2 regions of the Lysinimonas soli genome follow, and region 2 is predicted to be linked to the other one. Evidence: predicted binding sites of a transcription regulator. Region 2 holds the regulator's gene; the other holds the start of a gene.
What was found. Region 2 encodes LexA, which represses DNA repair genes until DNA is damaged. Its sites were predicted from a motif close to TCGAACANNTGTTCGA; they were not measured.
Positions count from the first base shown of each region.

Region 1: ACFPJ4_RS00285 (DUF222 domain-containing protein) is a predicted target of LexA. The motif match lies at 1,421-1,436, and genes of this name have one in related genera.

Region 1 is NZ_JBHSMG010000001.1:46,002-49,406, reverse strand. Features, by position in the region: gene ACFPJ4_RS00295 (YaeQ family protein) at 1-245, shown strand, start outside; gene ACFPJ4_RS00290 (aldo/keto reductase) at 360-1,286, opposite strand; gene ACFPJ4_RS00285 (DUF222 domain-containing protein) at 1,454-2,806, shown strand; gene ACFPJ4_RS00280 (SDR family oxidoreductase) at 2,816-3,405, opposite strand, start outside.
Region 2 is NZ_JBHSMG010000001.1:811,994-815,398, reverse strand. Features, by position in the region: gene ACFPJ4_RS03920 (histidinol-phosphate transaminase) at 1-491, opposite strand, end outside; gene ACFPJ4_RS03915 (LysM peptidoglycan-binding domain-containing protein) at 602-946, opposite strand; gene lexA (transcriptional repressor LexA) at 1,240-1,926, shown strand; gene ACFPJ4_RS03905 (alpha/beta fold hydrolase) at 1,928-2,680, opposite strand; gene ACFPJ4_RS03900 (DUF4184 family protein) at 2,677-3,405, opposite strand, start outside.

The DNA.
Region 1 (3,405 bases), 770 kb from region 2:
CCGACCGCACGACGGTCTACACGCACCGCGATCCCGAGAAGGTGATCGCGGCGTGGGCCGGCAAGCGCATCCATCAGCTCGAGCAGATCACCGTGCAAAGCTTCGACCCGGGCTTCGTGGATGCCGCGGTCGCGGCGCTCGAGCGGCGCAATGTGATGACGGTGACGCGGACGGATGGGCAGCTCTACCTGGACATCAACGGGACGTCGGTGAGCAGCGCCATCCACGTGCATGAGTTGGGGTGAGCGCCCGGTCGACTCAGGCGTCGTAGACGTCTTTTCGATGACCGAGCGTGACCACGACGCGGGTCAGTCACGGGAACATCATGTCCCCCTCGGTCGCCGATCGTACCGGCGCGGCTACGGCAGCAGGTGCCCGGCCGCCGTGAAGAGCCGGTACCACTCCTCGCGCGAGAGCACGACATCCGACCCCGCCGCCGACTCGGCCACGCGCTCGGGCTTGGTGGTGCCGAGCACCACCTGCATCCGGGCCGGGTGCCGCGTGATCCAGGCCACCGCGATGCCGGTGGGGGTGACGCCGTGCGCGGCCGCGATCTCGTCGAGCGCGTCGTTCAGCTCGGCGTAGTTCTCGCGGTCGCCGATGAAGACGCCGTCGAAGAATCCCTTCTGGAACGGCGACCACGCCTGCAGCGTCATGTCGTGCAGGCGGGCGTAGTCGAGGATGCCGTTGTCCCGGTCGATCGACTGGTCGAGCCCCGCCATGTTGGCGGCCACGCCCTGCGCGAGCATCGGGGCGTGCGTGATGCTGAGCTGCACCTGGTTGAAGGCCAGCGGCTGACGCACGGAGCGCTTCAGCAGCTCCACCTGGCCGGGAGTCTGATTCGAGACGCCGAAGTTGCGCACCTTGCCGGCCGTCTCGAGCTCATCGAAGGCGGCGGCGATCTCGTCCGGCTCCATCAGGGTGTCGGGACGGTGCAGCAGGATCACGTCGAGGTAGTCCATTCGCAGGGCGGCCAGGCTCTCATCGACCGATTCGAGGATGTGCTCCTTCGAGAAATCCCAGAAGCCGTCGCGAATGCCCACCTTGCTCTGAATGATCACCGACTCGCGCTCGGCCGGGCTGAACGTGATCGCGTCGCCGAAGCGGCGCTCGCATCCGTGATCGCCGCCGTAGACATCGGCATGATCGAAGTAGTTGATGCCCGCGTCTCGGGCCGCGCCGACGAGGGTGCGGATCTGCTCGTCGTCGAGCTCGGAGATGCGCATCAGGCCGAGGATGACGTCGGAAGCGTTCAGGGCGGTCTGCGGTGGCGTGAAGATCTTCATGGGTCCATGATGCCTGCCATCTCGCGCCGTCGATTCGCGAGGACTGCCATCGGGAGGCGGCTCTCAGCGGATGCTGGGGCGCGTGCGGCGCATCCCTTCCTCCACAGCCGTCAGAATCCAAAGATCTTCTACTTTCGAATGTGTGTTCGATCCGGGAAAATGGATGCATGGCCCCCCTCGATCAGCAGCTCGCGGCGCACCTCGCCGCTGCGGCGCGTGCCCTCGAGGCCGTCCGGGTGCAAGATCTGGGGCACGCGAGCGACGCGCAGCTGCTCGAACTCATCGCGGCGTCGGCCCGGAATGAACGCCTCGCGCGTGCGCATTCCGCTCTGCTCGCCGGTGAGCTGGTGCGGCGTTCGGCGCCCGAGCTCGGCCATGACGGCATGGCACAGAAGAGCGGGCACCGCACGCCGCAGAAGCTGATCCAGGCGACGACCGGCGTCACCTCTCGCGAGGCGGCGGCAGCCGTGCGCATCGGTGGGCTCGCCGAGACCCATCCCTGGCTCGGCTCGGTCGCGCGCGCGGTCGCCGATCAGCAGCTGTCGACCGACGCGGCCGATTCGATCCGCGCCGGGCTCGGGGCGCCCAGTGACGACGTCTCGAGCGGGGCGCTCGCCGACGTCGCCGAACGACTGCTCGCCGAGTCTGCCGACGTCGACGCAGATCGCCTGTTCGTCCTCGCTCGCGAGGCACGCGACGAGTTGGATGCCGCCGGCATCGTCGACCGCGAACGCGCGGCCAGGCAGGCGCGTGAGTTGCGGCTGCAGCGGCTGCGCGACGGCAGCGTGCGCATCGTCTGGCAGCTCGACCCGATCGAGGGGTCCGTCGTCAACGAGATCTACGATCGAGCCACCTCGCCGCGGCGTGGCGGGCCGCGTTTCGTGAGCGACTCCGAACGGGCGCAGCGCATCGTCGACGATCCGGGCACCACCGAACAGCTCGCGTCCGATGTGTTCTTCGAGTTGGTCACCGCCGGGGCGGAGGTCGAGCCCTCCCGTCTGCTTGGGCACGGGGCCCCCGCGGTGCGCGTCACGATCACCGAGAAGCAGCTGATCGCCCGCTCGGGTCACGGCCGCCTGCAGCGCACCCAGCAGCCGGTCTCGATCGAGACCGTCGAGCGCCTCGCGTGCACCCAGGGCACCGTGACCGTCGTCTTCGACAAGCACGGCCAGCCGCTCGACGTCGGCCGCGAGCAGCGCCTCTTCACCCTCCGCCAGCGCATCGCCCTCGCCGAACGCGACGGTGGATGCCGCTGGGCCGGCTGCGAGCGCCCACCGTCCTGGTGCGAGGCCCACCACATCGAGCACTGGGCGCGCGATGGCGGCCGCACCGACATCGCCGACGGAATCCTCTTGTGCAAGCACCATCACCTGCTGCTGCACGACCATCATTGGGAGATCGAGCGTCGCGGGCCGGCGCGCTCCGAGTACTGGCTGATTCCCCCGCCCGATGCGCCCGATGACACCCCACGGTTGTTGGCGAGCAAGAGCCTCGCTCTGCGAGAACTCCTCGCGGGATGACGCCGCGGCTCAGGGCTGGATGCTCTCCAGATCCTCGAGCAGGCTCGGATGCGTCGGCTGCCAGCCCAGCCGGGCGCGCGTGAGGGCGCTCGACGCGGGCTGATCGGCGGCGAAGACCGGGCCGAGCGGGCCGTAGGTCTCAGGCGGCACCGACTGCACCGGCACGCCCAGCCGCCGTCCGATCACCTCGGCGATGTCGCGCACCGCATCGCCCTCGTCGGCGACCGCGTGCCACGAGGTGCCGGCGGGCGCCTGCTCGAGCGCGAGGCGGAAGAGCACCGCGGCATCGGCCGCGTGCACCGCGGGCCAGCGCTGCGACCCGTCGCCGATGTACCCCGAGACGCCGCTCTGGCGCGCGATCCGGGTCAGCAGGCCGGCGAATCCGCCGTCCCCGTCGCTGTGGACCGTGCGCGGCAGGCGCACCGCACTGACACGCAGACCCTGGGATGCCATCCCGAGCACCTCGGTGAGCGTCACGCCGCGCCCCGCCACCGGGCCTTCGAGCGGAAGCGGATCCTCCTCCGTCGACGGCCGGCCCTGGGCGAGCGGGGTGCCAGAGACGACGACGAACGGGCGGTCGCTGCCCACCAGCTCGGCGG
Region 2 (3,405 bases):
GGTGCGCAGAAGAAGACGAGGTCGGGGCGCTGCGCCTCGATCGCGGCGACGGCGGTCTCGGGCGAGATCGCGTAGTCGGCATCGCGCTCGGCCATCAGCCATCGGGTGCCCGTGCCTGCGGCGATGATCGGATGCATCGAGTAGCTGGGCGGGAACCCCAGCACGCTGCGCCCCGGCCCTCCGAAGGCCTGCAGCGTCTGCTGGATGATCTCGTTCGACCCGTTCGCCGCCCAGATCTGCTCGGGCGTCATCTCGTGTCCCAGGTAGCGGGCGAGCTCCTCGCGGAGCTCGGTGAACTCGCGATCCGGATAGCGGTTCACGGTCAGCACCGCGCGGGCGAGCGACTCCACGATGTGCCGCGCGACCCCCTCGGGGATCGGGTGCGTGTTCTCGTTCACGTTCAGGGCGTAGCGCACCGGTTGCTGCGGCGCGCCGTACGGGTGCTGCCCTCGCAGGTCGTCGCGGATCGGAAGGTCGGAGAGCGAGGCCACCGCCCGATCCTACCGAGCATCCGCACTGCTCCAGGTGGACGCCGAGGGGGGTCGGCGGCCACCTGGAGCGACGGGCATTCGAGCCAAGACTGCGCCTTGGCCGGTAGTCGTTAGCTGTTGTACTTCGAGGGGATGGCGAGGCGTTGCCCCGGCTGCACCTCGGCGGTCGACAGGTTGTTGAGATCGACGATCTCGGCGACCACATCGCGCGGATCGGCGTGCGGCGCGATCGACACGGCGAGCTGCCACAGCGACTCGCCGGGCTCGACGCTCACGTACTGGAAGGTCGCCGAGCCGCTCTGCGTGCCCGCGGCCGCGCCGAACGCGCCCACCCCGAATGCCGCCGCTGTCACCGCGAGAAGGAGAGCGATCATGATCGCCACTACGACGCGCCCGCGCCGGGTGATGCGCAGACGCGGGACGGTGTAGCCGCTGTGGTAACTCATGGCGCTCATGTCGACTCCTCCACGTGGTGCACGGTGCCGTGCGGGCGAAACTTGGACAGGTTGCGCATCCGGGCCTCGGCCGGAGGCTCAGATGCGAACCTGTGTTCCGAACATACCTTCGATCGAACATATGTTCAAGCCCGTCGTCGGTCATTCGCCGACAATGTCACGACACACTCGAACAGATGTTTGCCGCATCCAGCCGAAGCGGATACAGTTTCGATCGTCGGGGACGATTCGACCACCGACCACCGACATCCGCCGCACGCCGACTCGACGGGCGCGAACCGAGGGAGCAGACGATGAGCGACGAGACCGCCGGGCGACCGGCTTCACCGGAGCGCGCGACCACCCGCAGGCGCACCAGCCTGAGCGACAAGCAGTTGGCGATCCTCGAGGTCATCCAGCGCTCGGTCTCGTCGCGGGGCTACCCGCCGAGCATGCGCGAGATCGGCGACGCCGTCGGTCTCGCGTCGCTCTCGAGCGTGACCCATCAACTCAACCAGCTCGAGCTCAGCGGCTACCTGCGCCGTGACCCCAACCGCCCCCGGGCGCTCGAAGTGCTGATCGAACTCGAGACGCCGGACGCCGACAACGCCGGTCCCTCGGTGGCGGATGCCGCGATGGTGCCTCTGGTGGGCCGCATCGCCGCGGGCATCCCGATCACGGCCGAGCAGCAGATCGACGAGGTGTTCCCGCTCCCCCGCCAGCTCGTCGGCAAGGGCGACCTCTTCATGCTCAAGGTGATCGGCGAGTCGATGATCGACGCGGCGATCTGCGATGGCGACTGGGTGGTCGTGCGCCAGCAGAAGACGGCCGAGAACGGCGAGATCGTCGCCGCCATGCTCGACGGCGAGGCGACCGTCAAGGTGCTGCGTCAGCGCGACGGCCACACCTGGCTGCTGCCCCGCAACTCGGCCTTCGAACCGATCATGGGCGACGACGCCGAGGTGCTCGGAAGAGTCGTCGCGGTGCTGCGCTCGGTCTGAGCTAGACGGCCGAGAGCGCCTCGAGCCGACGCGACGACTGCTCGTCGAGCCAGCGCTCCACGACCGCCATGAACCGCACGTGCTCGTCGCGGAACACGGTGTGGCCGGCGCCGGACACCGTCTCGACCGTCATGCCGAGGTGACGCAGCCGGGTCGCCACGGCATCCGACACCAGCAGGCTCTTCTCGGCGAGCACGACGAGGCTCGGCATCACCACGCGCACCGGCGGTACGAGTAGACGGGTGTCGGCCATGCCGAGGACGGTGCGCTTGTCCCAGTCGGCGAGGGTCGCCAGCTCGATGTCGACGTCGGCGGCCTCCCACTTGGGATTCCATCGCACCAGAGCGGACCGGCGCGGGCGCGGGGCGAGGGCGAACACGAGCTTCATCGCGAGGCCCCGGATGCCGCGCGGGAACGCGAAGGCCGGGTCGACGTAGATCGCCGCCCGGGGCGCGAGACGGTCGGCCACGAGACTGGCCACGAGGCCGCCGAGCGAGTGCCCCATCACGACGTCCGGGCGCGTGGTCAGCAGCGGCGACACCGTCTCGACGACATCGTCCGCCCATTTCGACGGCGAATACCGCGGGGCGCGCGGACTGCCGCCGTGGCCGGCGAGGTCGACGGCGATCACCCGGAATCCCTTGGCGACCAGCTCGTCGGTCACCCGGTGCCACGCGCGGTGGTCGGACATGATCCCGTGGATGAGCAGCGCGGTTCGCGGACCGGTTCCCGTCTCGTGCACCGCAAGCTTCATGCCCCCAGGGTAGGTCGCTCCGCTGTGCGCTTGCCCTGTCCCAGCCCGGTGCCCGCCGTGAGGCCGCGGGCCCGCGCCGAGAACCAGAAGAGAACGAGCACGCCCACCGCGGCCCCCGCCACCCCGATGGTCAGGCGCGCAACGAGAAAGACCAGGTTCGGGTCGAACGGGGCGTCTCCGCCCATGATCCCGTGGACCCAGGTGACAAGTCCGGCGGCGAGTCCAGCCACGACGACCGCTGACTGGGCCAGGACGCGAACGGCGGAGCGCAGGCGGGTCGGGCGAGCGGGATCCGGTGAGGCGCGACGCAGCATGACGATCGCCCACACGCCGACCACACCAAGTCCGCCGACCGAGCTGACGTGCTGCAACCATTTCGCCACGGGCAGCGGGCCGACGCGAACGCGCAAAACGTTCACGTGGTCGACGAGCCAGCCCGGGTGCGTGAACGAATCCCAGATCAGATGGGTGGCAGCGCCGACCAGCACCGAGAGCAGGAGAACCGCGACGGTCAGAGGCCAGCCCCATCCCGGTGGACGCCATGCCGTTCGCTGCTGGAACGGGATTCGACGGCCGATGCTTCGTGGCAGGAGGTCGATGATCGGCTCCCGCAGCAGGAACCACCACAGCAGCGCACCGATGACCCCGAGAACCAGGTCGACCGACACCAGACCAAGCAGGCTGTGTGACAACGCCCGTGGCACGAACAACGGAACGTAGTAGGG